DNA from 4 places in the Halobacillus sp. ABA4_118 genome. Region 4 is predicted to be linked to each of the others. Evidence: predicted binding sites of a transcription regulator. Region 4 holds the regulator's gene; each other region holds the start of a gene.
What was found. The regulator Rex, encoded in region 4, represses fermentation and respiration genes when NADH is low (regulators of the CRP and FNR family bind a similar motif). The targets are predictions, from matches to a motif close to TTGTGAAATATTTCACAA.

Region 1 (8,055 bases), 1.1 Mb from region 4:
CTCCATCGTTTCCAGGTTTCCCATCTGGGCACCGACGATGACAGGAATGCCGATCGCTCCGAAGGCACCGGAAGCAGCATTGGCGATCAAGCATAACGCTGCGGCTTTCAACGGGCGGAAGCCTAGTTCCACAAGCAGGGCGGCACTGATGGCAATCGGTACACCGAATCCTGCGGCCCCTTCAAGGAAAGCGTTGAAGCTGAAGCCGATCAGCAGAAGCTGCAGCCGCTGATCCTGGGAGATGTTCGCGATACTGGAACGGATGACCGTGAATTTCCCGGTATGTACAGCAATTTTGTATAACCAGACGGCCATAATGACGATGTAACCGATCGGCCATAGACCGTTCGCTATGCCGTGGAGGGCTGCGGCAAGCGCATGGCCCCATGGCATATCAAACAAGAACACAGCGATACCCAGACTCATGATGAGCGTGAGAAAGGCAGCAAGAATCCCTTTCATACGGAGTCGGGTTAATGCCAAAAAGAAGAAAAAGATGGGGAGAGCGGCTAAAAGCGCGCTCACGCCCAGATTACCAAAAGGATCATACTGTTGGAACCACATGGCAGATCATCTCTTTTCAAAAGAAGTTTAGTTCGTCTGTTTCACATCGAATTGTTCGCTTAGAATATCTTTCAAAACAGTGGCACTGTGATTCAGTTTCCCTTGTTCTTCTTCATTCAGGTTGATTTCCATCACATTACGGATCCCCGTGCGGTTGAGGACAGCTGGAACACCGATATACACGTCATCCACATTGTATTCCCCGTTCAAGTATGCACTGACGGTCATGATGCTGTTTTCGTTGTATAGGATCGCTTTCGTAATGCGGGTCAGACCCATCGCTATGCCGTAATAGGTGGCTCCTTTTTTCTCAATGATCTGATAGGCGGCATCGCGGACATTCACGAAAATTTCGTCGAGATCTTCTTTTGTATAGTTTTCGTGACGTTCGATCAATTCAAGGACTGGAACACCGCCGATGGTCGCGTGGCTCCATACAGGAAGTTCTGTATCGCCGTGTTCGCCGATAATGTTTGCGTGCACGCTGGATGGAGAAACATCGAAGTACTCTCCAAGCAGGTAACGGAACCGGCCGGAATCCAGGATCGTCCCACTTCCAATCACTCGTTCTTTAGGGAGGCCGCTGAATTTCCATGTGGCATAGGTGAGCACATCCACCGGATTGGTGGCCACAAGGAAAATGCCGTCAAATCCGTTGGCCATCACGTCATCTACGATGGATTTGAAAATGACCAGGTTCTTTTTGACGAGGTCGAGACGTGTTTCGCCAGGCTTTTGGTTCGCGCCTGCACAGATGCAGACGATGTCGGCATCACGGCAGTCTTCATACGTTCCATACCATGTTTTCGTCGGATTCGGGGCAAATACTTTTCCGTGGTTCAAATCCATCGCATCGCCCATCGCTTTGTCTTCATTCAGGTCAATGATCACGAATTCCTCGGCTACCGCCTGGTTCAACATCGCAAAAGCGTAGCTGCTTCCGACGGATCCTGCTCCAATTAAAGCGACACGGTTTACATTTTGTTTTGGCATATGAATTCCTCCCTAAAGATAATGAACAAGTTATTGTGAATCATTTCACATTTATATTGTGCAATATTTCCAACATGAAATCAATGAGTTTTGTGAAATAATTCACAATAGGCTTGTCCTGTTTTCATTAAAGCGTTTTCCTGTTCAAAAGTTGGACATATTTGTGTGAGGTCTTGGAGGGAAAGGGAGAGATGTTCAACCCTGCTTCCTATTATAAATGGAAGCAGGGTGGAAAACTATTGAATGGGTGTAAAATGGGCAGATGTGGTCAGTTCGATTTCGTCGCCTTCCAACGCCTCAAAGATATATTCGCTCTCATAGAAGCTTCCACTTCCAATCATGATATTGACTTTAGCTCCTTCATTCACAAAGAAGTTGCCGTTCCCATTCGGGGTTACTTTGTAGCGGGCGGCAGGAATGTCTTTCCCTACAGTGAAGAATCCGGCGGAGAGCGTTTTCGGTTCTTCTTTTAATTCAATGATTTTTCCGGTTACGATGGCCAGTTCTTCCTTCTTCGTATCTATTTCCGCTTCAACAGCATCCAATTCACTGTCCTTGGATTTCTTTGATTCTTCCAGCTTCTTGAGATCTGCCTGAAGTGTATCTTTTTCCGCCACCAGAGCTTCAGCCTCACTTAAATCCTTTTCCAATGCCTTGACCTGTTCATTTATTTCCTCTTTTTTCTCGTCGAGGAGCTCAACATCCTTCTCTAAATCCTTCTGGTCGCCTTGTTTTTGGATGAACCTTTTTTCAACTTTTTCTATTTCCATTGTTACTTCTTCGTACTTCAGCTTTTCTTCATTTAAAGAAATGGTACGGGTGTAGGAACCGATGAAAAATGCAGTAAAGAATATCACCAACGCAGCAGCCGTATGGATCCAGAACATTTTCCTCTTGAAAAATACCGGTTTTTGATCTTCTGTCATTCCATCATTCCTCCCAGAGTATCGTAAGACCACTATATAGGCCGAAAGAGGGGAATATGACCATCTCCTTCCTGGAATCTGTGCTAGGATGAATAATAAGAAGAACGACGGAGAGGGGAATGGGAATGCTGATCCCAAGAGAGGTAGCTCAATCGATTGTTCAGGAAACCGAACCGATCATGAACAAAAATATCAACTTTATGGATGAAAAGGCGAAAATCATCGCCAGTCTTGATAAAAAGCGGATCGGTGATTTTCACGAGGGGGCAGCCAAAGTGCTGGAAACCGGCCATACGTTAGTCATATCGTCGAAAGAAACGTATGAAGGAGCGAAAGCCGGGATCAATCTTCCTGTCCGTCTGCATAAACAGATCGTCGGGGTGATCGGGATCACTGGTGAACCGGAGGAGCTCAGCCAGCAGGGCGCGCTGCTTCAAAAAATGACGGAAATCCTCATTAAGGAAGCGTATCTTGATGAGCAGGTGGAGCTTGAGACGCAGGCAAGGGAAACGTTTGTGAACGAATGGATCCGCAATCAGTATCAGGATGAAAAGCTGTTTGCGACAAGGGGATGGATGTTCGGCATCAACATTTATAAACCCCGGGTGGCTGTGCTGCTGGAGCTCAGCGGTTTTCAGGATTACTGGTATGACAAATTGGGATCCCCTCTCGGAGATGTCAATGATGAAGTGCAGATGCAGCGGTACCGGAGAAACGTAGAAAAGCTGATCCACCGCCACTTTCCGGACTACAATGAACATGTACTGATCCCGGATGGCAGTTCCCGCTATATGATCCTGCTGTCTGTGAACGAACATAAAGATCCGCTCTACCAAAAAGCAAGAGTCAATGCACGGGTACGGGAAATCCAGGAAGCGCTGCTGAAGACGTATGAACAGGAGAGCTCTGGCGGTGTCGGTAGCCTGTGCCGGACCCCCGGTGCGATGTGGAAATCGGTGGAAGAGGCCGACCGTGCGCTCCGCTATGCATCTGATCACCATCAACCGCTTTATTTCTATGAAGATTTAGGCGTGGAGTCACTCATGTATGATGTGCCTGAATCCGTACGTCGTGATTTCATTATAAGAAAGCTCCAGCCCGAAGACCTCGGGTCCATTCCAGACTGGCAGCATACCCTGGAGACATTTTATCAACAAAAGGGTTCGATTAAAGCGACCTCAGAGGTACTTCACATTCATAAAAACACGCTTCAGTACCGGTTGAAGAAAATTAAGGATGTGACCGGTTACGATCCCCGTGATATCAATGATTCGACATTACTGCAGATGGCGCTTGCCTTCCATAAAATCACCTGAAAGAGAAGCGGATTGAGCTTCTCTTTTGTTCTATATACCAAAATAAATCTGTGAAAACGTTTGTATTATTGGTGTTTGTAACATGGAAAGCATCCCTTATTTCCCTTATGATAGCGTTAACATCATTTTTGGAGGGGACAAAATGACTCAAACGGCTGTCGATCAAATTAAACAGAACCTTTATGACGTATATGGAAAGGAAAAAGGAGAGCGTCTTTACAGGAAAACGCTTGATATTATAGATAATTATAAGCAGAAGCCCCAGGCGAAGGACTGGGTGGATGAACGCGATGTGATGTTGATTACGTACGGAGACTCCATCAAGCAGGAGGGGGGAAATCCGCTCACAACGCTGAAACAGTTTCTGCAGGAGTATGTCGGGCAGACCATCAATTCCGTACACATTCTCCCGTTTTACCCGTTCACATCGGATGACGGTTTTTCTGTCCAGGATTATCTGGAGGTCAACCCGGAGCTTGGTGACTGGGATAATGTGCACGAATTGTCCGAGGATTACGACTTGATGTTTGATGCGGTCATCAACCACATTTCAAGAAAAAGTAATTGGTTCCAAAATTACCTAAAAGGGGAAGAGGAATACCAGGATTACTTTGTGGAATCCGATCCTTCGCTTGATTATAGTTCGGTTGTCCGTCCGCGGGCTCTACCACTCTTAACAAAAGTGGAGCACGCCGAAGGGGCAAAATATGTCTGGACCACGTTCAGTGATGATCAGATCGATTTGAATTATGAGAGTGAGGCGTTATTCGCAGAAGTGCTTCAAATTCTTGCCGCATACGTCCAGCATGGCGCGCGCTATCTGCGTCTGGATGCGATCGGCTTTTTGTGGAAGCAGCTTGGCACAACGAGCATCCACCTTGAGGAAACGCACAAAATCGTTCAAGTGATGCGCCACGTCCTGGAGGAAATTTCCCCGGGTACGATCGTGATTACGGAAACCAATGTGCCGCACAAAGATAACATCAGCTACTTCGGGAGCGGACACAATGAAGCGCACATGGTCTATCAATTCCCACTGCCGCCATTGACACTGCACTCGTTTGTTTCCGGAAATGCCCGCCATCTTTCCGAGTGGGCTGATGCGTTGGAAGACACGAGCGATCATACGTCATTCTTCAATTTCCTGGCTTCCCACGACGGCGTCGGACTTCGTCCTGTGGAAGGGATTTTAAATGATGGGGAAGTACAGAGTCTTGCTGATCGTGCGAAGGAACAGGGAGGATTCGTTTCCTACAAAGATAATGGAGACGGTACAAAGAGTCCATATGAACTGAATATCAACTATTTAAGTGCATTGACGAAGCCGGAAGAGACGCCTCACGATGCGGTCGACCGTTTCCTTGCTGCGCAGACGATCCTTCTTTCTGTCAAAGGTGTTCCCGGCATTTACGTGCACAGTCTGCTCGGGTCACTGAATGACTTGGCAGGAGTCGAAGCGACAGGAAGGAACCGTTCCATTAATCGTGAGAAGCTCGAGGCAGACAAGCTTCAGAAAGACCTCGATACGGAAGGGACTTTGCGAAACCGGGTATTCACGACGTTTATGGACAGAATCGAACTTCGCAAACAGCAGAAAGCCTTCCACCCGAACGCCAAGCAGGAAGTGCTGTTCCTGGATGACCGGTTGTTTACCATCATCCGCGGTGGTGAACTTGTTTCGATTGTGAACGTCTCTGAAGAAGCTGTGGAAGTGGATACGGAAGAGTTCCAGGCTCCATTGCAGTCAGAAGCGTTTGTTGATGCTTTAAGCGGAGTGTCCTACACGACGGAAGAAAAAATAACGGTCCAGCCTTACGGAGCGCTGTGGCTGAAGGCGGGAGAACAATGAAAATCATTGTAGCGCCGGATTCTTTTAAAGGATCGATGAGCAGTGCAGAAGCCTGCGAAGCGGTGAAGCAGGGACTTAAAGCAAGTGACTCTACGGTTGATGTTCAGTCCATTCCGATGGCGGACGGTGGTGAAGGGACCGTTGAAGCTTTGATGCAGATGTTTGACGGGGAACTGATTGAAGAGACGGTTCATGATCCATTAGGAAGAAAAATAACCGCCTCTTTTGGATGGATTCCGGAGGAGCGGATGGCTGTGATTGAAACAGCTTCCGCTTCCGGTCTTCCTCTTTTGAATGACGAAGAAAAGAACCCTCTTCAAGCGTCCACCTACGGGACCGGGGAACTGGCGAAGGCGGCGATTGAAAAAGGAGCAGAAACGATCATCCTCGGCCTTGGCGGCAGTGCCACCGTTGATGCCGGAAGCGGATTTTTCCAGGCGTTAGGCGTTCAGTATGTCGATGAGGACGGAAATGAGCTGGACATGAATGGCAGGGAGCTTGGAAAAGTAGCGGACGTCAAGGCAGACGCCTTCAAGCAGAGGGTGAAAGGTGTGGAATGGCGGATTGCCTCAGATGTCTCCAACCCGCTGCTTGGAAAAGAAGGAGCGGTGATGATTTTCGGCCCGCAGAAAGGTGCAGACGAATCGTGCCTGGCCGAACTCGAGGACAGCATGACGAGGTATGCAGCTGTGATCGAACAGCACACCGGAAGGATCGTCCGTGAGAAGGATGGGAGCGGTGCGGCCGGAGGCTTCGGTTTTTCTTTATTCAGTCTGTTGGATGATTACCATGTGGAGAGCGGATTTGAAATGATTGCAGAACTCGGAAAGCTGGAAGAGCAGATTGCCGGAGCGGATCTTGTGATCACCGGAGAAGGGAAAGTCGATGCCCAATCGCTGTACGGCAAAGGGCCGATCGGTCTTTCGAGACTAGCGAAAAAGCATCAGGTGCCGTGTGTCGCTTTTGCGGGCATGATGGAAGGAGACTTGTCCGAAGCAGAGAAGGAAGGGCTTCTGGCCGTGCTTCCGATCGTCGACAAACCGATGACACTAAAAGATGCTGTTGGACAGGGACCTGAACTGTTGAAGCAGGCAGCCCGCCGGTTTATGGATGTCTATACGATAGATCAACGAAATGGGGAGAGGACAAAATGAGCAGTTTTACAGTCATTGATTACATCATTTTTGTCGTATATGTACTTGGAACCGCTTTTATCGGAGCGGCCTTCGGAAAAAACCAGAAGTCGACAAAAGATTATTTTCTTGGTGGGAGAAGCATCCCGTGGTGGGCGATCGGTCTGTCGGTCATGGCGACTCAGGCCAGTGCCATCACGTTTATCGGGGCCCCGGGATGGGGCTATGACGGAGGGCTGACGCGGATCATCACGTTCATCAACGTGCCGCTTGCCATGGCCTTCCTCATTGCGACGATCGTTCCGTTCTTCTATAAAACGGAAGTCTATACGGCCTATGAATATCTGGAACGCCGGTTTGATGTGAAAACGCGTACATTAACAGCTGGATTGTTCCTGATTGCCCGCGGTCTTGCTACAGGGGTCGTCCTGTATGCGCCGGCGCTTGTGTTGTCGGTCATTACTGGTGTTGACGTCAACATCATGATCATCCTCATGGCCGTAATCGCTGTTTCCTATACCGTCCTTGGCGGTATCAGCGCCGTCATCTGGACGGACGTCATTCAGATGGTCGTTCTCTGGATCGGTGCGGGGCTGAGTGTCTTCATCATCTTCCAGGATGTTCCCGGCGGATGGGGAGAAGTCATGTCGACAGCGTCCCAGACGGGCATGCTGGAGTCGATCGATTTCTCTACAGATTTGAGTGTGGAATACAGCATATGGGCCGGAGTGATCGGTGGTTTCTTCCTGCATGCGGCCTACTTTGGTACCGATCAAAGTCAGATCCAGCGTGTGCTGACGAGTAAATCGATTCGTGAAAGTAAGCTGTCTCTTGTACTTAGTGGTGTCCTGTTGATTCCACAGATGCTGTTGTTCCTGCTCATTGGTGTACTGTTGTACATTTTCTATCAATATGCTGGAGATCCGAACATCAATAACCTGAACGAATTGTTCCCGCGTTTTGTTGTGAATGAGCTTCCGGTCGGGATTTCCGGATTGATCATTGCCGGAGTATTCGCTGCAGCGATGTCCAGCCTGGACTCTGCGCTGAACTCCTTGTCTGCTGTATCTGTGCGTGACTTTTACAGCAAATTCATGAAGAAAAACCAGTCCGAAGAACATTACTTGAAAGCGTCCCGTTATGCAACAGTATTCTGGGGCATTTATGCAACGATCTTCGCCTTCTTTGCCGGCAACCTCGGACCGGTAATTGAAGCGGTCAACCAGATTGGTTCCTACTTCTACGGAGCCCTGCTCGGTGTGTTCATCCTTGCG
Region 2 (8,055 bases), 1.3 Mb from region 4:
TGCGTTTTTTACATTTCTTTCTATTTGCCAAGAGGCGTATAGGGACACCCTAATCTTGTGCATATAATGGAAAGACATAGGCAGGCGTGAGCTGTTCAGGCTGGACAAGATCCAAAAGCCGGGGAAGGGAACCCAGGAGCCATTTGCTGAGATCCTGCGGTAAAGCGGGAAAGGGCTTAACAGAAAATTTTAAAAATTATTTCAAATGGGTGGCAATTTATTTCGATACCCGATATATTTATAAATACGTTGACAGCGAAGGAGGTCATGATTTGGATACGTTCAAAAAGTTGAAACAGTTTTACTGGCCGTTTAAAAGTTATTTTTTATGGTCCATGTTCGCCCTGCTTTTTGTTACAGCTATTACCGTGGTTTATCCGATTGTCCTGCAGAAAACGATTGACGATGCCGTATCAGGGGAGCAGTACAGCTTAATTCCCTATTTATGTGCTGCTTTTATCGGACTTATGATTGTTAAAGGAATCGCTACATATTTCAACCAGTATTATGGAGATTATTTCGGCATACGTTCGGTTTACACACTCAGGGATGAAATTTACAAGAAACTGCAGCGTCTACCTTTCCGTTACTATGACAACGCGAAAACGGGGGATCTGATGTCCCGTTTGACAGCGGATGTGGAAGGCTTCCGGTTCTTTTTATCCTTTGGCTTTTCAGAACTGCTCCGGATTGTCCTGTTGATTGTGATCAGCTTGATTGTCATGTTTTACTATTCCGTTCCTCTGGCACTGGTCACGATGGCTGTAATGCCGTTTCTTGGGATAGTCGTCTACCGGTTCGACCGCCGTGTGCACCCGGCTTTTCGTAAAATCCGGAAATCATTCGGTAAATTGAATACAAGAGTACAGGAAAATATCAGTGGAATGAACACGGTAAAATCTCTTTCCAGAGAGGATTTTGAAATCGGTCGTTTCTCCAACCGCAGCAATGACTACAGGACGAAGTATATCGACACCTCCAACATATGGTCGCGTTATTTTCCGCTGATGGAGTTTATCGGAAACGTGTCGGTTGTGGCACTGCTGGCCTATGGCGGGTATCTTGTCATCAATGGCTCGCTCCAGCTTGGAGAGCTGGTGGCCTTTTTCAGCTTTGTATGGTATATCCTCGGTCCATTGATGAATCTGGGGTTTGTCATCAACCAGTTTTCACAGGCCAAAGCATCCGGCGAGCGGCTGCTTGAGATATTAGAAGCTCCGGAAGAGATTACCGAAAAGGAGGATGCCATCCATCAGGAACGACTGAAAGGCCATGTCACCTTCAAGGATGTCACACTGACGTATGTGGAGGATGATGACTCAGCACTAAAGGAGATCAGCTTTGATGCCCCACCTGGGAAAACGATCGGGTTAATCGGAGCTACAGGATCAGGAAAGACGAGTATCACCCAGCTGATCACCCGTTTTTATGAACCGGAAAAAGGGGAGGTGCTTGTCGACGGCCGGCCGGTTTCGGATTATGGATTGAGAACCCTCCGGAAGAATATAGGCTTCGTGCTCCAGGAATCGTTTTTATTCTCGACTTCGATCAAGGAAAATATCGCCTATGGTAATCCAGATGCGACTATGGATGATGTGATTGATGCAGCCAAAAGAGCCCAGGCCCACGAGTTTATCATGGAGTTATCCGATGGCTATGATACGCTCCTTGGAGAGAGGGGCATGGGATTATCCGGCGGACAGAAGCAGCGGATTGCGATTGCCCGCGCGATTCTTATTGACCCTGCTGTTCTCATTTTGGATGATGCGACCTCAGCTGTGGATATGGAAACCGAGTTCAACATCCAAAAAGCTCTACAGGAAGTCATGAAAGGCCGTACGACATTCATCATTGCCCACCGCATTTCCTCGTTGAAGCACGCCGATGAAATCATCGTTCTCGAAGATGGAAGCGTGAAAGAACGCGGGGTGCATGAAGAGCTGTTGAGCAATGGAGGACCGTATCAACGCATTTACGATATTCAATACCAGGACAAAGAAAAGATTCTAAATACAGCTTCCCATCGATGAAAGGAAGGAGGGACATTCTATGGCAGGAAAAAATAAACACTTAAACCGTTTCAAATATTCACAGGATCAGGCCATTGAGAAGCCTTTTAACTGGGCACAGATGTGGCGTCTGCTTACGTACATCAAGCCGTATACAAAAAAACTTCTGCCTGTATCCATTATTTCCATGCTGATTTCCACGCTCGTCCGGCTGATTGTACCGATTTTAATTGGTAAGGTGGCTATTGATACTGCGATTGCAGAAAGAGACAACGGTTTATTGATCCAGCTGGTGCTGGGAATTGCAGGCTTGTATGTTCTCAGCTACATCGCCAACGCCTTGAGGATTAAGTATGTCAACATTCTGGGGCAGAACGTGATTTATGATCTCCGACAGCATTTGTTTTCCCATGTCCAAAGGCTGTCGCACAAGTTTTTTGATTCAAGATCTGCCGGTTCCATTCTCGTGCGGATTATGAATGATATCAACTCGCTTCAGGAACTGTTTACAAACGGGATCATCAACCTTCTGATGGATATTGTTCTCTTAACTGGGATCATCGCTATTCTGCTGGCACTCGATCCGAAGCTTGCCCTGGCGATTCTCGTGATCATGCCGCTGATGTTCTATATTTCCACGAAGCTGCGCCGGAATATCCGACGCTCCTGGCAGCAGGTACGAATCCAGCAGTCCAGGCTGAATTCCCACTTGAATGAAAGTCTGCAGGGCATTCGGATTACCCAGTCCTTTACACAGGAGAAGGAAAATACCGAATACTTTGACGGGGTGAACACGGATAACTTTCTCGCATGGAAGGAAGCGACGAAAAAAAGCGCGATGTTTCGTCCGTTTGTCGAAATGAGCAATGCCATCGGTACAGTCATCCTCGTTTCATTTGGGGCCTGGTTGATTCTTCAGGGAGATATCCAGGTCGGAACGTTTGTATCGTTCGCCTTCTTCCTTGGGATGTTCTGGGAACCTATATCCAGACTGGGGATGATGTACAACCAGCTTCTTATGGCGATGGCAGCCTCTGAACGGATCTTTGAATTCCTGGATGAAGAACCAAATGTCGAGGAGAAGAAAAATGCCGTGGAACTGAAGGATATGAAAGGTCACATCGAATTCGACCACGTTCAGTTTGCCTACGATTCCAAGCGGATAGCTCTTCATGATATCAACCTTGAGATGAAACAAGGAGAAACGGTGGCCCTTGTTGGACATACGGGATCAGGGAAATCTACGATTGCCAACTTGATCAGCCGTTTTTACGACCCAACCAAAGGTGCCGTCAAAATCGATGGGGTGGATTTGAAGGATGCTTCCATTGATAGTATCAGACAGCAGATCAGTGTCGTTCTTCAGGACACGTTCATTTTTTCGGGAACGATTATGGAAAATATCCGCTTCGGGCGTCCGGGTGCTACGGATGAAGAGGTGAAAGAAGCGGCAGAAGTGGTAGGAGCGGATGGTTTTATCCAGCGCTTGAACAACGGCTACGAAACCGAAGTAGAGGAGCGGGGGAATATTCTTTCAGCCGGAGAACGGCAGCTTCTCTCCTTTGCCCGGGCCCTGCTTGCCAATCCGAGAATTCTCATTCTGGATGAAGCAACAGCGAGTATAGATACAGAAACCGAATTGAAGATTCAACAGGCTTTGAAGAAGCTCCTGAAAGGGAGAACAGCCATTATGATCGCCCACCGCTTATCAACGATACGTGAAGCCGACAACATTTTCGTGCTCGAGCATGGAAAGATTCTTGAGCAGGGATCTCATGATGAACTTATGGATCAGCACGGCGAATATTATGAACTTGTAAAAGCCCAGTTCCAAATGCTGGATGCCATATAATAAATCACCCTGTAGAAAAATTCTACAGGGTTTTTTCTTTTGAACAACGTTAGAAAAGAACGGAGGAGGGGAACAGGCAGATAGGTCGACAGGACGGATGGTGTGCGGTACGATAAGAATCGAAAAGACTTTGTGAAGTTTGTCACAAAACAGTCATCATCTTGAATACCACAACGGTGTTTTACGTTTTATACTAATCCCAGAACAGATTTTGAGATTATTCCTGGGTAGGAGGGAACGAATTAAGATGTTTGGATTCGAAACCGTCGAAGTGAGTCGTGCGCTCACTGCGATGACATTACTATTTCACGCCATTTTCGCAACACTGGGAGTCGGGGTCCCCGTCCTCGTGTCCATTGCGGAATTCATCGGAATCAAGCGGAAGGATCCGCATTACACTCTGCTCGCCAGGCGCTGGACGAGAGGGTATACCATTACGGTCGCTGTCGGAGTTGTGACAGGGACGGCGATCGGTCTGCAGCTGTCACTCATCTGGCCGAGCTTCATGAGGCTTGCGGGGAACGTGATTGCTCTGCCGTTATTCATGGAAACCTTCGCCTTCTTCTTTGAGGCGATTTTCCTAGGGATCTACTTATATACGTGGGACCGGTTCAAGAAGCCGATCTACCACTGGCTGTTATCCATTCCTGTGGTCATTGGAGGAACGATGTCCGCCTTCTTTATTACAACGGTGAATTCGTTTATGAACACGCCCCAGGGTTTTGAGCTGGAAGAGGGCCGTTTTACATCGGTGGATCCACTTGCTGCGATGTTCAATCCTGCGACACCGACGAAGGTCTTTCACGTCATATCTTCCTCTTATTTAACCGCTGCAGCGGTGCTTGCAGGGATTGCTGCTTTCATCATTTTGATAAAAAAAGGATCCCTCTATCACAAAAAAGCATTAAAACTTACAATGACTGCCACTTTTATCTTTGCTATGCTTACAGCGCTTGCCGGTGATTTATCGGCGAAGTTTCTGGCTGAGCATCAACCCGAGAAGCTCGCTGCCGGGGAATGGCACTTTGAATCCGAAGAAGGCGCTGACCTTGTTGTATTCGGTACGCTGAATGAGAACAATGAAGTCGAAAACGCGATCAGGATTCCCAATGCTTTAAGTTTCCTCGCTCACGGCGATTTTAATGCAGAAGTGGAAGGGCTCGAGGAAACACCTGAGAACGAGCGGCCTCCCTTATGGATCCACTATATGTTCGATCTGATGGTATCGATCGGCTTTTACACCCTGGGGATTTCCCTGCTCTTCCTTGTGCTCTGGAAATGGAAGAAAGGAAACCCGTTCCATCCTATTCTCTTGTGGGGAGTAGCAGCGGCTGGTCCTTTGACGATGCTCGCGATTGAGTTTGGCTGGATTTATGCCGAAGTCGGAAGACAGCCGTGGATTTTGAGAGGCTTTATGACTGTTGCGGAAGGTTCGACGACATCTCCGTACATCGGCTGGATGTTTGCGCTGTTTGCTGCCGTCTACCTTGTGCTCGGTGTTGGATGTCTGCTTACGTTACGCAAAATATTCAAAGGCAAGCCTGCCGAGCTTGAACTGGAGCACCGCTTTCCGAATACAGCCGCAGCCAGCAGGGAGGGACAGTCATGAGCTATGAAATCATCGGGATATCCGTCCTCTGGTTGTTCCTTTACGGATATTTGATCGTCGCATCTGTAGATTTTGGTGCTGGCTTTTTTGCCTATTATGCAAGAATGACGAAAAAGGATCACTTGATTAATCAGCTGATCTCCCGGTACCTCTCTCCGGTATGGGAAGTGACGAATGTTTTCTTCGTCTTTTTCTTCGTCGGTCTTGTCGGATTCTTCCCGGATATGGCGTATTATTTTGGGCAGTCCCTGTTGATTCCGGGAAGTATCGCGATTGTTCTCCTTGCTATACGGGGATCCTTTTATGCGTTTGAAAACTATGGATCCAAAGACAACTCCCTCTACATGTTCCTTTACGGAGCGACAGGGCTGCTCATTCCGGCCTCTTTATCCACCGCTCTGACGATTTCAGAGGGAGGCTTTATTGAAGAAACGGAAAATGGTGTGCAGCTTCTTTTCGGGGAACTGTTCTCAAGCCCTTATTCATGGAGTGTCGTTTTTCTCGCCATCGTTTCCGTTCTTTACATCAGCGCGATGTTTTTAACGTATTATGCCCATCGTGCAGGAGACCGCCCGGCACTTGAAATTGTCAGGAAGTATGCCCTGTTCTGGAGCTCTCCGACCATCATTGCCAGCCTCACGACATTTATTGCTTTGAGTCAGCAGAATCCAGAGCATTTTCAACGGGCGATTGACTTGTGGTGGGTGTTCGGAATTTCTGTAGGGTTCTTTATAACTGCATTGTTCCTCGTCTATACAGGAAGGTTTTACGGATGGGCCTTTATTGCCGTCATGCTTCAGTTCTTCGTAGCTTTCTTTGGGTATGGAGCGTCTCATCTACCGTATCTGCTTTATCCGTACGTGACGATTTCCAATGCGGTGACGAATGAATCGATGGCTGTGGCGCTTGTCATTGTCTTTATTGCAGGTCTTTTCCTGCTGATTCCATCGCTGATTCTCCTCATGCGCATGTTCTTGTTTGATGCAGATTATGTGAAGGGGAAAAAGTAGCAGAGCTCTTTCTCTACGCTTACGGAAGAAAAACACCTGCATCATGTAAGGTCACGGATCGCTTATTGGCGGATACCAGCCTGACCAAATAGATATCGATAAAAGGGAAGAACCTCTGTTTGACAGACGTTCTTCCCTTTTTGCTCTGCAAGACCATAGTGGTAAAGAACATGTCCCTTATGAATACCCCGCCTTTCCCCGGTCCCGTCTGAATGGTAGGAGCTTCTTTAGGCAGTGGAAGAACAAGTGGTTTCTACTTTTTTATGTGATGGACACAATTGTGTGATAGAATAAGCATAGATTTTTTACGTGATAGATGGGGGTCGGGAAAGATGAAGAAAGAATTTGCCGTCATTGGTCTTGGACGATTCGGGGGCAGTATATGCCGCGAATTAAGCCGTGAAGGAATGGAAGTGCTGGCGCTTGACCTTGATGAGGATAAAGTCAATGAATACAGGGATATCGCGTCTCATGCCGTCATTGCAGATTCGACGGATGAAAATGCCCTGAAAGAACTTGGATTCCGCAACATTGACCATGTCATTGTTGCCATAGGTGACAATATACAGGCCAGCATGCTGACTACTTTGATTCTAAAAGAAATGGGCATCAAAATGATTACGGTCAAAGCCCAGAATGATTACCACGAAAAGATCCTGAACAAAATCGGTGCCGATCAAGTCGTCCATCCGGAAAGAGATATGGGGAAAAGGATTGCTCATAATATCATTTCCAATAATATTCTGGATTACATCGAGCTTTCCGATGACCACAGCGTTGTCGAGGTGAAAGCCGGCAGTAAAATGGGCGGACAAACATTGGTGGACCTCGATATCCGTGCGGAATATGGGTGTAACGTCGTTGCCATTAAGCGGGAGAAGGATGTGATTGTCTCCCCGATGGCTACGGAGGAAATCAGGGAAAGTGATGTCCTGATCGTCATTGGTGCAGACAAAGATATCAGCCGCTTTGAAAAAAATCTTGTTGTTGAGGACTAAACCAGAAGCCCCGGTTCCTATATGGAATCCGGGGCCTTTATTATAAGTGTTTATAAATAATAATAAGGACATGCCGCTCATTGGTCTCATTCGGAGGCGAGATTCAATCAGCTTTTCCTTTTTAAACAGCAGCCCCCTCGTTTAACAGGACGCTCGACTTTATTTTTCGTCGTTTCAATAACGATTGGGGTTGGGGTTTGTTTCATGGTCCGGTTGACCTTAACCAGTCTTTTTCTTCTTTTTTCTTTCATAGCCACCTCTCCTTACACCTTGATACTGTAGTATAAGCACACTATGGAAAAAGGGAAGGGCGCTTAACGCTCCCCGATATGAAATGGGTGCTTTACATAGCGGCCGTCCCATATGGAGTAGCAGGCGGAGCGTGGAGAATGGAATTTGTAGGAGATGATCACCATTTTTACCGTGCTGTCCTGGTGACTTTGAAGATCATAAGAGGAGGGCACGGGTGCTGTTCCCGGATGGGTATGATAAACGGCCAGCACCTGCTGCCCTGATTGTTCAATGGCTTCAAGGGTGGAAGAAACGATGGTCTTACTGACAAAAAAACGGCGGGGGG
Region 3 (8,055 bases), 200 kb from region 4:
TATCCGCCCTTCTTTGGTTTCAAAAAGTTTTCCGAAGGACGGATAGAGGAAGCGCCCTTGATCTATCCAACGAAGATCAAGAGGTCAGACATTTTGTTTTTGGAGATAATCCGCAAGACCCATGGCACACACTTCAAAATCGAGCTGAAGCAGTTGGTATACCGGGTGATCATCGGGAACGCCATTTCGGTTGAGGTAGGCGGACACACGCAGATGAAGCCGCTTCTGTATTCCTTCTATGCCTTCTCCTTGTTCCAGAGCGTCCTTCGCTTCACTTACGAAAACAGGAATCCATTTCTTCACTTGATCAAACGCTTGTTCAGGATCCTCCGACGCCCCGTAATGACCGAAATACAAGCGTTCGGGTTGAAGGCTCTCCATCTTTTCGATCGAGGAAATCATCACGTCCGGATCAAATTGATTGGGAGAGGTTGTAGGAAGGAAGAACGGTTCCATCCGGTCCTCCACGTGGTGATAACGTATCCCTGCGGTATCACCGGTGAAAAGCCCTCTGCTTCGTGAATCGTAGACGGCGAGATGGTGGCCGGCATGACCAGGGCTGTCATAGAACGTCAATGTCCGGTGATCTGACAGCTTCAAAGTCTCCCCCTCTTCCATTACAACCAGCCTTTCGTCCGGAACAGGAAGGACAGGGTCGAACAGCTGATCAAAAACATCCCCGTACACCATACGGGCTCCCTTCACCAGTCTGGACGGATCGGCCAGGTGGCGTTTCCCCTTCTTATGGACAATCACCTCAGCGTTGGGACATTCCTTCAAAAGCAGCCCCACCCCGCCGGCATGGTCCAGATGAATATGAGTCAAAATGATCGACGTCACATCCTCCGGACGGATCCCCAGATCTGATAGTCCAGCCAGCACATATGGAATGGATGGGCTCGGTCCGGTTTCAATCAACACCGGAGACTCCTCTTTGAATACATATGTACCTGTACGTCCCTCAAAGCCTAAATCATAACCGTCAATCAGATACAGATCCTCCCCTAATGCTGTGGGTGCTTTCTTTTCCAATCGGCTCACCTCTCCCTTAGATTTATCTTCAGTTTACTAGAAGTTTCCATAAAATGATAACGTTTTCTTGTGTAGAGAAAGAGTCACAAAAATGGGCTGGGTGAATATCATGGGTGGTGAGGAGTTGGTTTCAATGACTGAAGAACGTCATCCACAAACCCCTTCCAAACCGGGGTACAGCGATTGTAAAAAGATGAAGCACTTTCACGTGATGGTCGAGATGGAGGATGGCCGGTCCTTTGATGGGATCCTCACAGACGTTTCCGGAGACAGCTTCACCATCCTGATCAGCGAAGACGTCGTCGTCGATGAGCAAGGACAGGTGATGGATGAGCGCCAATATGGATATAGACGCAGAAGGGCCCGCCGGTTCCGAAGAGGCATTTATCCGATTGCCGGTCTCGCCACCTTAGCTCTGTTCCCTTACGCCTTCCGTCCGTATCCCTATTACTACCCTTATCCATATCCATACTATTACTAAGGGAATCACGCTTATGTCTTATCTCAAACGAACTTAAAACAGCCGCCACAATCGTGTGGCGGCCTTTTTTCATTCACGCAAGAATCGTCCGCTCAATCTGTTTCATTTCATAAAATAGACCACGGCGGCTCATCAAGTCCTCATAGGACCCGGATTCCTGAATTTTCCCATCTTCCATAACGATGATCTGGTCCATCCTTTCCAATCCGTTCAGCCGGTGGCTTATCAGAATGACGGTATCATCTTGAGCCTGGTGGAATAAGCGGTCGTAAATGCCTCTCTCCGTCAACGTATCCACCGAAGAGGTCGGTTCATCAAGCAGCCACAACCGCTTCCCTTTCAAGAAGGCACGAGCAGCCGCCAGACGCTGTTTTTCCCCTCCTGATAAATTCTCTCCTTTTTCAAGGACTTGTTTATCGAGGGAAAAGGACAACCCTGTAGAAGCAAGAGCCGCTTGCTGCTGCTCTTCTGTCGCACCCTCATTTGCCATACTTAAATTGTCACCGATGGTACCGAAGAAAAAGTGGTTCTCCTGCAGCATCACATTGGTGTGGGCCCAGAGACTCTCTTCGTCAAGGGTCCGGATATCCTCTCCACCGACTTTCACGACGCCCGCATCTGCCGTATGGAACTTCAACAGCAGCTGGAAGATCGTCGACTTCCCTGAGCCGCTTGCTCCTACGATGGCTGTTTTACTGCCGGAAGGAATGGAAAAGGAAACATCCGTCAACGCCTGGCGCGGTTCTTCAGGAAACCGCCAGCTGACGTTCTCCATCCGGATAGAGGGGGCATCGGAATCATCCATTTCCTTTGTCCCGTTCTCTGTTTTTTCTTCATCCACCAGGGAAAATAACCGGGCAGATGCTCTCCGGCTGTCCTCCAAATGCGCAGGCAGAACAGCCATAGGTGCCGCATTTTCAAAAACAGTCAGGGAAATCATCACAAGCATCGCAAGGAACAACCCGTTCAAGTCCCCGGAAGAGACGAGAAACGCTCCGAGGCCCAGGACGACCCATGAAACGATCAGCGTCACGAACGTGTTCCAGGAATGGCTGGCAAGCATCTCACGGCTGTCCTTCTCCTGCTGTTGGAGGTAAACGTGTGAAGCCTGCTGCAGCATCTCCTGTTTTTCAGAAAGCTGTTGATGAATTTTCAAGTCTCTGAATCCATAGATGAATTCAGTGGCCTCTGTAGAAAGCTGTCCTCTGGACTCGCGGACAAACCGGCTCGATTTCCTCTGCTTCACACTGTACCAGGCCGGGATCACCAGTCCCGTTACAACGAGTCCGAGCAGCAGGACCACGGCCACCGAAAGCGAAAAGATGGACGTGAACACCATTGTCCCTAAGAATATGATAACGAGGACGCCGGGGGGATAATACACTCGTAAAAAGAAGTTCTGCAGACTTTCCACGTCCCCGACAATCCGTGCAAGCAGGTCTCCGCTCCGATACTTTTGAAACAGCCTCGGGGCGATCGGTTCCAGCCGCTTATAAAACGTAACCCGCAGATGGCTCAGAATCGAAAAGGTCGCTCTGTGGGAAAAGTACCGCTCGGCGTACCGGCCAAGCGCCCTGGCAAACCCAAACAGCTTTAAAAAAGCAATCAGGACAGTCAAGGCATATAAAGGAGGAAGCAGTGCCGCCTTGGATATCAAGTACCCGCTGGAAGCAAACAAGCCCACAGCAGAGAGACCAGCGAGAAAACCAAAGAGAATCGACAGGAGAATATCTTTTTTCTCAAGCGTAACGAGACGAATGACTTCTTTGAGATCTTTCATGCCCCCTCTCCTCCTTTCTGCATTGTGACCATCTGCCGATATAGAGGCAGCTCAGCTTTTAATTGTTCATGGGTGCCTGTACCCACAGCACGTCCCTCATCGAGTACAAGAATCTGGTCGGCCGCCTGAATCGTATGGAGGCGGTGGGCGACCGTAATCATAGTCGCCGTCTCCGACAGCTCTTGAATGGAGCGCTGAAGGACAGTCTCTGTTTTCACATCCAGCCCTGTTGTCGGCTCATCAAACAGAATGACGGAAGGCTTTTTCAAAAAGGCACGGGCCAGTGCAATGCGCTGCTTCTCCCCGCCGGATAAACCTCTTCCGCCCTCACCGATTGATGTATCCAATCCATCCTCCAACGTCTCAAGCAGCTGGGAAAGGCCGGCCTTCTCCGCTGCACGGGCCGTTTCTTCCCTGGAGGCGCCGGGAACTCCAATCGCCATATTCTCTGCAATCGTACCCGAAAAAAGATACGGGTGCTGGGAGATGTAGCTGACACCGTTGAACCAGTCCGCTTCCTTGTACGAATAAAGCGGACGTCCGTTCACGTCTACATCACCAGATGAAGGAGCAAGCAGTCCCGAAAAAATATTGAGCAGGGTTGTCTTGCCTGATCCACTCTTTCCGACCACCGCCAGTTGACTCCCTGCTGGAATGTCCACCGATACCGGATCAAGAGCGAATCCTTCCTCATACTGAAACTGAACAGCGCGGAGAGACAAGGCCGGAGGCTGTTCATACGTAAGCCCCTGATCTCCCCATACCAACGAATGGTCCTCTTCGTTCAGCGTCTCCTCCAGCTGCTTGGAGGCCCCGGAAGCTCCACGTCCCGTATGGAACGCACTGCCGAACTCCTTCAGTGTCAAGTAAAACTCCGGTGCAAGAATCAAAATAAAAAAAGCGGTGAAAAAAGAGACACTTTCATACACAACAAGTCGGATGGCAATCTCAAGAGCAATCAGGCCAATACTGAGCATGGAGATGAACTCAAGCATGAGGGAGGACACAAAGGCCACCTTCAGCACTTCCATCGTAGCCGTTTTAAATCCGAGACTGCTCGATTCTATTTCCTCCTGCTGGCGATGACTGCGGTTGAAGAGCTTCAACGTAACAAGTCCTTGAAGGGTATCCAGAAACTGTCCGGAAAAAGCCGAAAGCTTCTCCATCTGGTCTTCCGATTTCTTCTTCGTCATCACACCGATGATCGCCATGAACATCGGAATGAACGGAGCTGTGATTACCATGATCAGCCCGGAATAAAGATGGGCGGAAAACACAACGGCCAAAATCATCACAGGGATAATGAGGGTCTGGATCATTTGTGGAATATAGCGGCTGAAATAGCCGTCCAGTTCATCCACGGAATCCATGAGTACACTCACCTTTTGTCCGGACCGCCCGGTCACCGATGTGGAGATCGACTGCCTGGACATTTTTTCAATCAAACGATGCCGGTAATGCTCTTTAGCTCTCGAAGCAAGACGGATGCCCGTTTTTCCATTGAGCCATGTGAAGAGAGTACGTCCAGCCAACACGAGAAACAGCCCGGCAAACAAAGGCAGAACATCCTGGAGGCTTTGCTGACCAAGAAAAATCCGATCCACAATCGCAACGAAATAATAGGATTGACCGATGATACTGGCTCCGATGAGAAGAGACGTGAGGATTAACAGCGTCATCCCTTTTCGATCAGCAAAAGCAAAGCGGCTGAGATGCTTCATAATCTATAGAAAACTCCTTACACGTATTTTTTGTGAAGTTTTTCACATTACCTTTATTATAAAGGAAAGACACCCTTTTTTCTAAAGAGAAGCCTGAGGATTCTATGACAATTCTTTAACATCGTCCCCTTTTCTGCCGCCAGTCATACAATCTCAACGGATAACTTACCCCGGTCGCTTATCGTCGCAAACACCTTATCAAACCTGTGATGAGGATTTGTATGCCGAAAACCTTTCAGGAGGTTAATGGAAATAACCTTTACTTTTTATTTTATAAATAATATGATAGTGAAAAATTTATAAAAGGAGGAAAAATCAGTTGGATAACTTTGATTACAAAATATTGAAAGCATTAATTGATAATGGAAGGGTTACTTGGGCTGAATTAGCTTCCCAAACTGGATTATCTGCTCCATCTATTGCAGACCGTGTTAATCGTTTGTTAAACAATGAAGTAATAAAAGAACTTGGCGCAATGGTAAATGGGGAAAGTGTAGGAACAGAATGTACAGCATTTGTGGCAGTTTCATTAGAAAAACCAACATTCAGGAAAGATTTTTTAAGGCTTGTCAAGGATTTGGAAGAAGTGCAGGAATGTCATCATATTGCCGGGGAAGATGATTATTTATTGAAAATTCGTTGCCAAAATACAAAGGATTTGGACCGAGTAATAAGTTATGAAATTAAAAACCTTGCAGGTGTACGGAGGACAAAAACAACAATTGTGATGGATACAACAAAAGAAACTTTGCGGGTCCCCTTACAAAAAGCAAAATTTAATAAATCAGGTGAACAGTAATGTTCGGGGAACTATTACTAAAAGGACTGTTCATTGGAATTAGTATTGCTGCTCCAGTTGGACCAATTGGGGTGTTATGTATCCGCAGAACTCTTGAACATGGTAAGTTAACTGGATTTGTATCTGGATTAGGGGCTGCAACAGCAGATGGAATATATGGAATAATCGCTGGTCTCGGTTTAACATTTATAACAAACTTTTTAATTGGTCAACAATTGTGGCTTCATCTTATTGGCGGTATATTCTTATGTTATTTAGGAGTGAAAATATTTATTTCAAAACCTTCAAATAGATCAGCTGAAGCCAAAGGTAACCAACCGTTTTCAGCTTTCATATCTACTTTCTTTTTAACTATTACTAATCCAGTTACAATTTTATCATTTATCGCCATTATCTCAGGCCTAGGAATTACAACTAACAATGCAACGGCACCTGGCTTAATTTTAGTCGCAGGGATTTTTATAGGTTCATCATTATGGTGGTTATTATTAAGTAGCCTTGCAGGAACATTAGGCAATCGACTAGAGAATGATTATTTGAGCCTGATTAATCGCATTTCTGGAATTATATTATCGTCGTTTGGAGTATATAGTTTAGTTACTGGACTTGGTGGTTAGAGATTGATCTCATAATATTATTGGGGTGTTGTCCATATATTTAATGTTTCACTGGTTCATTGATCTTCTTATGGATCAAGAAAAGATATGAGGGGTGCTTACATGGTCTATATACCTTCAATTTGTTCTTTGTAGTTATTCCAAGCTTCATCATATACTAATGTAGGCGTGAAAATATCTATGAATCCTTGCTTAACTCTAAAGTCAAAAGACTATAGTTTTCTTAAAAAAATGGATCAATAAATGATGTTTGAATCTAAATAAACGTTCAAAGCTTTTCACCCTTTATGATTCTTGCTTGTTATTCCACCAATATTTCAGACGATTTTTCCATTCTCTACCTTACAATCAACGGGGATGTGGGCCTATGTATAAAACCCTATGGAACAACACAGATATTCGTTTATATATGAGAGCAGGAGCGGTTTGAATAAAGAATGGGTCCACCTCAGCAAGAAGTTTCTCCTGAAAGGCATGAGGCTGTTTATGTGGTGCAGTTGGATTCAGAAGAAATGCTCCTTCTTCTATGAACATGTCTCCAAACTTCGTCTGATACTTTCCTTTACCCGCAGGCGAAAAGATCAGCTTGTAAGAAAAGTCTTCTCTCCATGATCTTTCCCCAAGCTGGTCGAAACGCTGCAGGAATAACCCGTTCGTCTGCTGCCAAATCAAGCTTCCCTCCCCTTTCTTTCATTACACATTCAGTGACTGTATCCTACCTACTAATTCCAAAAAATTCAATTAAGTGTATCTAAAAAAAAGAGACCGCCCCTTCCAGGGCAGCCTTTTACTAAGAAAGGTTCTGGCTCCAATCGACAGCCGCTTCGCCTTCCAGGAAGCGTTCAGAATCCATTGCAGCCATACATCCTGTGCCGGCTGCCGTAATGGCTTGACGGTACTTTTGATCCTGGACGTCCCCGCAGGCGAAGACGCCGGGGATATTCGTATTGGTCGTTCCTGGTTCCACAAGAAGATAACCCTTCTCATCCATATCCAGCTTTCCTTTCAGAAAATCTGTGTTTGGATTGTGACCAATGGCAACGAAAATCCCATCTGTATCGATAACTTCCTCTTCACCAGTTTCATTATCCTTCACTTTGATGCCCGAAATTTTCATCCCGTCTGAGACCATCTCCACCGGCGTTTTATTTAGAGCCCACGTCACCTTATCATTTTCCTGTGCCCGCGACTGCATGATTTTAGAAGCACGCAGTTCATTTCTTCGATGGATCACCTGCACCTCACTCGCAAACTTGGTCAGGAAGGTCGCTTCTTCCATCGCCGAATCGCCGCCGCCGATGATCACAACTTTTTTCCCGCGGAAAAAGAACCCATCACAGGTTGCACAGGTGCTCACTCCTTTTCCGATATTCTCTTTCTCGCCGGGAATACCGAGCAGTTTGGCGGAAGCCCCTGTGGAGATAATCAGGCTGTTCGTCTGTATTTCGCCGATGCCATCCACCTGAAGGGTAAATGGCCGCTGATTCACCTGGACATCTGTTACCCAGCCCCGTTTAAAAACAGCGCCGAACCGCTCGGCCTGCTTTTTCATATTATCCATAAGTTCAGGCCCCATGATGCCATCCGGGAAACCGGGGAAGTTCTCCACCTCCGTGGTCAGGGTC
Region 4 (8,055 bases):
CCTTCATTTGTGTACGGATAATGCAGCCATGATTGCAGCAGCTGGTGCCGTAGCTTTCAATCAAGGCCATCGTTCCGGCTGGGATTTGAATGCCAACCCCGGGCTCGATCTTGAAAGGTACGGAGCAAGGAAAACAGGCTCTCCTTCCTAAAGGGGAGCCTTCTTTTGTTCAGTTATCCACATGTGTATAAGTTCTTTTTCCAGTAAAAGGCTGTGGGCAAGTAGATATTGGAAAGAAAACGTTACCATTATACGTGGATAAGTACGGGTTTTTCTGTGGATAATGTGAATAACCCTGTTGAGAACTGTAATTACGCGTGTGGATCTGTTGAAAACTTTGTGGATATTGAATAGTGGTTCACAGGGTTATGAGAAGGATCGCAGGTTGTCGGGAATTTTCTCGGCAGTTCATAAAAAAGACCGTTACTTTTTCTACAGTCTAAAAAAGCCGGCGTATGAGCGCCGGCTTTCTTGTTTACTCATGAAGAGCTTCCCATTCTTCCATTAAAGCTTCTAAACGAGCGTTCTTTTCTTTATTGTCTTCCGTAATCTCAAGAGAGCGTTCGTGGTCCTGGTAAATATCCGGATCACAAAGCAGTTCTTCGTTTTCTTCCAATACAGCTTCTACTTCTTCGATTTCCTTTTCGATTTCAGCAATCCGGCGGTTTTTCCGGCGTTCCTCACGCTTCGCAGCTTTATCCTCTTCAAAGCTGTTTTTCGGAGGCGCCTGCTTTTCCGCCGGTTTTTCCTGGGCACGTTCGGCTTCTTCCAACTGCTGCAGTTCGTATTCTTCCTGCTTCTTCTCCACATAATAGTCATAGTCCCCGAGGAACAGGCGTGTGTTCTCCGGTTTCATTTCCACGATTTGATCGGCAATCTTGTTGATGAAGTAACGGTCGTGGGAAACGAACAGCAGAGTGCCTGGATAATCGACGAGTGCCGCTTCCAGGACTTCTTTACTGTCCAGGTCCAGATGGTTGGTCGGCTCGTCGAGAATGAGGAAATTGGCTTCCTGCATCATCAGCTTGGCGAGGGACAATCGTGCTTTTTCCCCACCACTCAATGCGGAGACCGGCTTCAGCACGTCCTCCCCGGAAAACAGGAAGTTGCCGAGAATCGTCCGGATATCTCTTTCATTTTTCATCGGGTAATCGTCCCACAGCTCATTCAGCACCGTTTTCTTAGACTGAAGTTTGAGCTGTTCCTGGTCATAATAGCCGATCTGGACGTTTGTGCCAAGGAGTTTTTTCCCTTTCGTGCCTTCCAGTTCACCGACAAGCGTCTTCAGAAGGGTCGTTTTTCCGACCCCGTTCGGTCCGACGAGTGCTACAGAGTCCCCGCGGTTCAGATCAAGCGTCAGGTTATCGAATAAATAGGACGAGCTGTCCGAATAGCGGAAGGCATAGTCTCTCAGCTTCAGCACATCATTGCCGCTTCTTCTCGCAGCCTGGAAACTGAACTTCGCTGACAGGTTGTCTTCTTTTGGTTTGTCGAGCTTATCCATTTTCTCGAGCTGCTTGCGGCGGCTCTGCGCCCGTTTACTCGTTGTGGCCCGGACAAGGTTCTTCTGGATGAAGTCCTCCATCCGTTTGATTTCTTCCTGCTGCTTTTCAAAGCGTTTCATTTCCTGTTCGAAGTCGGCTTCCTTTTTCTTTAAATAATCGCTGTAGTTGCCATGATATTTCTTCGATGATTGAAAAGCGATCTCGTATACGGTATCGACGATTTTATCCAGGAAGTAGCGGTCGTGCGAGACGATGACCACAGCACCGGAATAGCCCTGAAGGTAGTTTTCCAGCCAGCTCAGCGTATCGATGTCCAGGTGGTTGGTCGGCTCATCAAGAATCAAAAGATCGGGACTGGTCAACAGCAGTTTCCCGAGTGCCAGCCGTGTTTTCTGACCGCCACTTAATGTAGAAATCGGTGTAGTCCAGTCAAAATCCTTGAAGTTAAGTCCGTTCAATACAGCCCGGATATCGGCTTCATAGTGGTAGCCGCCGGCAGTCTTGAACTGCTCCTGCTTCCGGTCGTAGTCCTTCAGCAGCTGCTGATAGCGGGTCTGATCTTCCACCAGGGCGGGATCGGCCATCTGCACTTCCATGGAACGGAGTTCTTTCTCCAGTGATTTCAAGTGGTCAAAAACCTGCTCCATCTCGTCCCAGATCGACTTTTCGGACTGCAGACCTGTATGCTGCTCCAGGTATCCGACCGATGCATCTTTCGGTTTGAACATATCTCCGGAATCGTAGCTCATCTCTCCGGCCATAATCTTCAACAGGGTCGATTTTCCTGCCCCGTTCCGGCCGACGATGGCAAGCCGGTCATTCTTTTGTACTTCCAATTTAATATTCGTTAAAATCAACTCGGCGCCGAAACGCTTCGTCAGTTGATTCAGCTGCATGAGAATCATGTCGTTTCACCTCGATGAACTAAGTGTATCTTATACGGATACCTGCTAGCAACAGAATGCCCTGTGTGAAAAGCGATCGTTGACGACTCCGGATTGATTTTTTGGTAGAATAAGAGTAGTGTTTCAATCAGAACCATGTAGAAAAAGGGGAACGTGCCAATGGCGGAATTTAGTCATTTCAATGAAGAGGGCCGTGCCCGGATGGTGGATATATCCGGCAAGGAAGATACCGTAAGGACAGCGGTCGCCTTCACAAGTGTAGAAGTGAACAAGGAGATTTATCATAAAATTACAGAGCGGACGATGGAAAAAGGGAACGTTCTGTCTGTAGCCCAGGTGGCCGGGATCATGGCAGCCAAAAAAACCCCGGACTGGATTCCGATGTGTCACCCTCTGCCGTTGAAGGGTGTCGATATCTCCTTTGACTGGGAGCTTGATGGAGAGAAACCGCGTTTGATCATCGAGGTTTCCGCCAGGACGAAAGGAAGCACGGGTGTGGAAATGGAAGCGCTCACGGCTGCATCTGCTGCTGCTCTTACAGTGTATGACATGTGTAAAGCCGTTGATAAAGGGATGGTCATCGGACCGACGTATTTGTCGGAGAAGACCGGTGGCAAAAATGGCGACTATAAACGAACGGATCGGTAAAGGAGGTCGGAGCCATGGATATGGAACAAGCAAAAATTCCACAGGCGACAGCCAAGCGGCTGCCGCTGTATTACCGCTTCTTGAATAACCTGCACAGTCAGGGAAAGCTGCGTGTATCATCGAAAGAGCTGAGTGAGGCGGTGAAAGTCGACTCCGCTACGATCCGCCGGGACTTTTCCTACTTCGGAGCACTCGGGAAGAAGGGCTACGGCTACAACGTGGAATACCTGCTGTCCTTCTTCAGAAAGACGCTCGATCAGGATGAAACGACGAAGGTCGCCCTGATTGGTGTAGGGAATCTGGGAACGGCTTTTCTGAATTATAATTTTACGAAAAACAACAATACGAAAATTGAAATGGCCTTTGATGCCAACGAGGATCGGGTCGGTACGGAAGTCGGCGGTGTCGAAGTGCACCACATCGACGACTTGGAAAACCAGCTCGGTGACCTTGAGGTGGCCATCTTAACAGTACCGGCATCTGCCGCCCAGGGCATTGCCGAACGCCTTGTAGAAGCGGGTGTGAGCGGAATTCTCAATTTCACGCCGGCGCGGATCAGCGTTCCATCGCGCGTGCGGGTGCATCATATCGACCTTGCGATTGAACTGCAGGCACTCGTTTACTTCCTGAAGCATTATCCGCTGATGGAGGATGAGCCGCTGGATGAAGCATAAAAAAGACTTAGAGCGTCGTCTGCTCTAAGTCTTTTTTATTACTTCGTCGTTTCTTTCCAACTGTTGTCCATCAGCATTTTACCCGGCCACGTGTAGGCGGTCAGTCCGCCGTCCACAGTAAGATCCTCACCGGTAATGAACGAGCTTTCCTCAGAAGCGAGGAAAAGGGCGGCGGAGGCGATTTCCTCCGGCTTTCCTAACCGGCCCATCGGCGTCACCCATTTCTGCGCCTCCCGGAACTCACGACCTTCCTCTTCTTTTTTCGTACCGGCGAGTTCATCAACGAGCGGCGTTTCAATTGTTCCGGGGGATACGGCATTCACGCGGATGCCCTGACGTGCGTAATCAATCGCCATGGCCCTGGTGAAGTTTGTGATTCCGCCCTTGGCTGCGTTGTAGCCGGAACGATCCAGGTCGGCCGCCTGTCCCGACATGGATGATGTATTGATGATCGAGCCACCATTTTCGAACATAAGCGGAAGTAGATATTTACTGACTAAAAAGGTGCCGCGGAGGTCGACAGAAATGATCTGGTCGAACAAATCGACCGGATATTCGTGCACCTTGCCGCCTTCTTCATCGACACCGGCGTTGTTGAACAGCACATCAATCGTTCCGTACGTTTCCTCTACATAATTGGCAAAGACGCGGACACTTTCCTGCTCGGATACATCCAGGGCGTAGGATTCCGCCTGCCCGCCATGGATGTTGATTTCCTCCACAGTTTTGCGGACATCCTCTTCATCGACGTCAGCACAGATGACGCGGGCGCCCTCCTGGGCAAAAAGCTTCACGGTAGCTTTCCCGATTCCTGTCGCGGCTCCTGTAACGACTGCCGTTTTATTGTTTAAACGTCCCATATGATCTTCCTCCTTTATTCGTCTGGTTGTATGGTACCCAGGGGTTAAAGACTGGAAACATAAGGGAACGCTTACACCGCTCATTTGATGAAAAACAAACTGGAACGGCCGATGGAAGGGGTTAATCCGGCTACGAGGTGGTATAGTAGATAATAGTGTACGAATCGACAGAAAGTGAGGGACATCTATGAGTAAACTGCCGAATAAATGGCTTGTCGTCATATCGGTTTTGTTTGGAACGTTTACCGTCATCTTAAATAATAGTATGCTGAACCCGATTTTACCGCGGTTCATTGAAATCTTTGATTCCAACGCCGTAGCCGTCGGGTGGATTTTAACGATCTTCATGGTCGCCATGGGGATGACGATGCCGCTGACGGGCTATTTCGGAGACCGGTTCGGGAAAAAGAAAGTCTACCTGACCGGTTTGTTTATTTTCATCCTTGGGTCGTTATCCGGATTCTTTTCCTCCACGCTCAGTATGGTGATCATCTCCCGGGCGATTCAAGGAATGGCCGGGGGCTTGATGCTGCCGATCGCCATGGCGCTCATTTTCAACTCGTTTCCGAGACATGAGCGCGGGCTGGCCGTCGGTGTATACGGGGTTGCGGCGATGGTCGCTCCGGCGATCGGCCCGACCGTCGGGGGGCTGCTTATTCAGTATGTGGACTGGCCGTGGCTGTTTGCCTTTAACATTCCATTCGGACTGACAGGTTTGATTCTATCCGCCAAGTTTCTGGAGCGGACGGAAACGCATCCGGAAAAAAAGTTCGACCTTGTCGGGTTTCTTATCATTACCTTAGGTATCGGGTCCGTGTTGTTTGCGCTCGGACGGGGGCGGACACTGGATAAATTGATGGATCCGCTGAACCTGACGCTCGTGGTGGTCGGCTTACTGGCGATTGTCCTGTTTGTTTTTTACGAAAACCGCCAGGACGACCCGCTTCTCAATTTATCGGTCTTCAAGGTGCCGACCTATTCCGTGTCCATCCTTGTCACCTCGGCTGCATCGATCGGATTATTCTCAGGAATTTTCCTGCTGCCGCTGCTCATTCAAAATGTCTACGGCTTGAATGAAGTCATGACAGGACTGTTGTTCCTGCCGGCAGCCGCGGCGAGCGGGGTGTTCATGTCGATTGGCGGACGGATCCTTGATAAGAAAGGACCGAAGTACGTCGTTCCGCCGGGTCTTGCGATTATGGCCCTGGCGACACTGGGTCTTGGGATGCTGAAGCTTTCCACCCCATACTGGATGATTCTCGCCTTGAACACGGTTCGCGGTCTCGGCATGGGGATGGGGAACATGCCGGCGACAACGTCGGGGATGAACGCCATTCCTGAGCATTTGGTCGCGCAGGGAAGTGCGATGAACAACATCATCCGGCAGATTTCCTCTTCGCTCGGTATCGTCTTTTTCTCTATTTATTATGAAGTCCGCCGCGCGCAGATTTCCGCAGGAGGGGATATCGATATGCAGGCGGCCACCCTGCAGACATTAAATGAAGCTTTCCTCGTGTCGGCGGTTGTGCTGCTGATTGCGCTGCCGTTTTCCTTTATTCTGAAGGGCGTTCCGGATGAGGACGAAAAACAAGCATAAATAAAGGGCTTGTTCTCACCTGGAACGTATGTGGAAGCTTGCCGCGGGCACGGCCACCTTAATAAACATAAAAAAACGCAGGCATCGCGCCTGCGTTTTTCTTATTTCTTCGTATTCTTAATTTTGTTATGAAGGTTGTATAAACGAACGGCCACGGCAATGTTAAAGGTGGCGACAAGCGACAAAATGATCGTCGTTGCATTCCAGATCGTTTCAGCCGCTGCCTGAGCGGCAATATACGTAAAGGCAATCCCTAAGGAAAAATACAGCAGCGCCATGAATAATGGAGATGTTTTCATAAGTTTAGAATAACCCTCCAATGAAGATCGTCTCGACCTGCTCCTGCATGCGGCGGATATCTTCCTCTGTCAAAAAGTACTGGGTGGCGACAACAAACGAGTTCATCGCCATATGAGCCACGATTGGTGTAATAATTCGTTTTGTTTTGACGTAAAGGAAGGCGAATACCACACCCATGGAGAAATAGACTAACATGTGCTTAAAGTCGAAGTGGAACGCACCGAATACAAGCGCGGAAACAAGAACCGCAAGCAGGAAGTTCGTGCGTTTGTAAATTTCTCCAAAAATAATTTTACGAAAAATAATCTCTTCTGTAATCGGAGCGAATACAACAGGGAGTAGAATGAAAAGCGGGGCTTCCCGGGCAATTTCCATCAAGCCCATCGTATTTTCCGAACCGGCCGGCACACCAAACACCTCACGTTCAATGGTGGCGGCAATCGCCTGTGCGAATAAAGCGAGAAACACCCCGGCGATCGACCAGAGAATGACTTTTCCGGCACCGGCTTTTTCATCGCGTGCGTACGTATTCTGTCTTTCCGGACGGAGCAGCAGCAGAATGATCAATGTCGCGATCGTAAAGCTGACGACAGACCAGATGGCAATCGCGTCAAACTGCTCAAGTCCCGCAGCCATCAGAAGCGGAGCGAATACAACTGTGGAAAGCTGTGTCACTACATAAGTTAAAATGATATACCAATATCGTTTGGGCATACGTTTACGACTCCTTTTATTCAGCAGCAGGAACACTTCCTGCACTACATACTTTATGTATTTTATCACAGTTTCAAAACCACACGTAAGCGATACGCAGGAACGTGCGATTTTTGTCGAAAAACTTGGATAAATTTCTAGAGTTTCTACTTGAAAAACAGTAGTGAATTGATTATGATAAGAATTGTGTTAGCACTCACCTATGTCGAGTGCTAATAAACGACTAAAATCTGAACAACCATATCAAGGAGGGTGTCCTAATTGTTAAAGCCACTTGGTGATCGTATTGTCATTGAACTTGTTGAAGAAGAGCAGACTACTGCAAGCGGAATCGTACTTCCGGATTCTGCGAAGGAAAAGCCGCTGGAAGGTAAAGTTGTTGCTGTCGGTAACGGCCGCGTAACCGAACACGGCGAGAAAGTAGCACTTGAAGTCGCAACCGGCGACCGCGTGATCTACTCCAAATTCGCAGGTACCGAAGTGAAGTATGAAGGCAGTGAATACTTGATTCTCCGCGAATCCGACGTACTTGCTGTCATTCAGTAAATTCTTCAAAAATACTTAAACATACGATATTAATGAGGAGGGCATTTTAAATGGCTAAAGAAATCAAATTTAGTGAAGACGCACGCCGCTCTATGCTGCGTGGTGTAGATACATTAGCAAATGCTGTTAAAGTTACACTCGGACCAAAAGGACGTAACGTCGTTCTTGATAAAAAATTCGGTTCTCCACTCATTACTAATGATGGTGTAACCATCGCAAAAGAGATCGAGCTTGAAGACCATTTCGAAAACATGGGTGCTCAGCTTGTATCTGAAGTTGCTTCCAAAACCAACGACGTTGCCGGTG

Region 1: ACXAGL_RS03915 (L-lactate dehydrogenase) is a predicted target of Rex. The motif match lies at 1,648-1,665, and genes of this name have one in related genera.
Region 2: ACXAGL_RS16185 (cytochrome ubiquinol oxidase subunit I) is a predicted target of Rex. The motif match lies at 3,992-4,009, and genes of this name have one in related genera.
Region 3: cydD (thiol reductant ABC exporter subunit CydD) is a predicted target of Rex. The motif match lies at 5,045-5,062, and genes of this name have one in related genera.

The regions. Positions count from the first base shown of each region.
Region 1 is NZ_JBSWWS010000001.1:768,744-776,798, reverse strand. Features, by position in the region: gene ACXAGL_RS03920 (L-lactate permease) at 1-564, opposite strand, end outside; gene ACXAGL_RS03915 (L-lactate dehydrogenase) at 592-1,557, opposite strand; gene ACXAGL_RS03910 (hypothetical protein) at 1,794-2,483, opposite strand; gene ACXAGL_RS03905 (CdaR family transcriptional regulator) at 2,609-3,799, shown strand; gene ACXAGL_RS03900 (sugar phosphorylase) at 3,942-5,648, shown strand; gene ACXAGL_RS03895 (glycerate kinase) at 5,645-6,802, shown strand; gene ACXAGL_RS03890 (sodium:solute symporter family protein) at 6,799-8,055, shown strand, end outside.
Region 2 is NZ_JBSWWS010000001.1:3,160,185-3,168,239, forward strand. Features, by position in the region: gene ACXAGL_RS16175 (ABC transporter ATP-binding protein) at 273-2,030, shown strand; gene ACXAGL_RS16180 (ABC transporter ATP-binding protein) at 2,050-3,861, shown strand; gene ACXAGL_RS16185 (cytochrome ubiquinol oxidase subunit I) at 4,109-5,470, shown strand; gene ACXAGL_RS16190 (cytochrome d ubiquinol oxidase subunit II) at 5,467-6,480, shown strand; gene ACXAGL_RS16195 (potassium channel family protein) at 6,813-7,478, shown strand; gene ACXAGL_RS16200 (hypothetical protein) at 7,586-7,729, opposite strand; gene ACXAGL_RS16205 (M67 family metallopeptidase) at 7,793-8,055, opposite strand, start outside.
Region 3 is NZ_JBSWWS010000001.1:1,689,208-1,697,262, reverse strand. Features, by position in the region: gene ACXAGL_RS08435 (MBL fold metallo-hydrolase) at 85-1,032, opposite strand; gene ACXAGL_RS08430 (hypothetical protein) at 1,166-1,513, shown strand; gene cydC (thiol reductant ABC exporter subunit CydC) at 1,587-3,293, opposite strand; gene cydD (thiol reductant ABC exporter subunit CydD) at 3,290-5,014, opposite strand; gene ACXAGL_RS08415 (Lrp/AsnC family transcriptional regulator) at 5,334-5,813, shown strand; gene ACXAGL_RS08410 (LysE family translocator) at 5,813-6,430, shown strand; gene ACXAGL_RS08405 (hypothetical protein) at 6,779-7,102, opposite strand; gene trxB (thioredoxin-disulfide reductase) at 7,221-8,055, opposite strand, start outside.
Region 4 is NZ_JBSWWS010000001.1:1,891,639-1,899,693, forward strand. Features, by position in the region: gene tsaD (tRNA (adenosine(37)-N6)-threonylcarbamoyltransferase complex transferase subunit TsaD) at 1-151, shown strand, start outside; gene ACXAGL_RS09490 (ABC-F family ATP-binding cassette domain-containing protein) at 476-2,410, opposite strand; gene moaC (cyclic pyranopterin monophosphate synthase MoaC) at 2,570-3,058, shown strand; gene ACXAGL_RS09500 (redox-sensing transcriptional repressor Rex) at 3,073-3,732, shown strand; gene ACXAGL_RS09505 (SDR family oxidoreductase) at 3,771-4,592, opposite strand; gene ACXAGL_RS09510 (MDR family MFS transporter) at 4,780-6,189, shown strand; gene ACXAGL_RS09515 (YdiK family protein) at 6,291-6,488, opposite strand; gene ACXAGL_RS09520 (lysostaphin resistance A-like protein) at 6,493-7,203, opposite strand; gene groES (co-chaperone GroES) at 7,465-7,749, shown strand; gene groL (chaperonin GroEL) at 7,800-8,055, shown strand, end outside.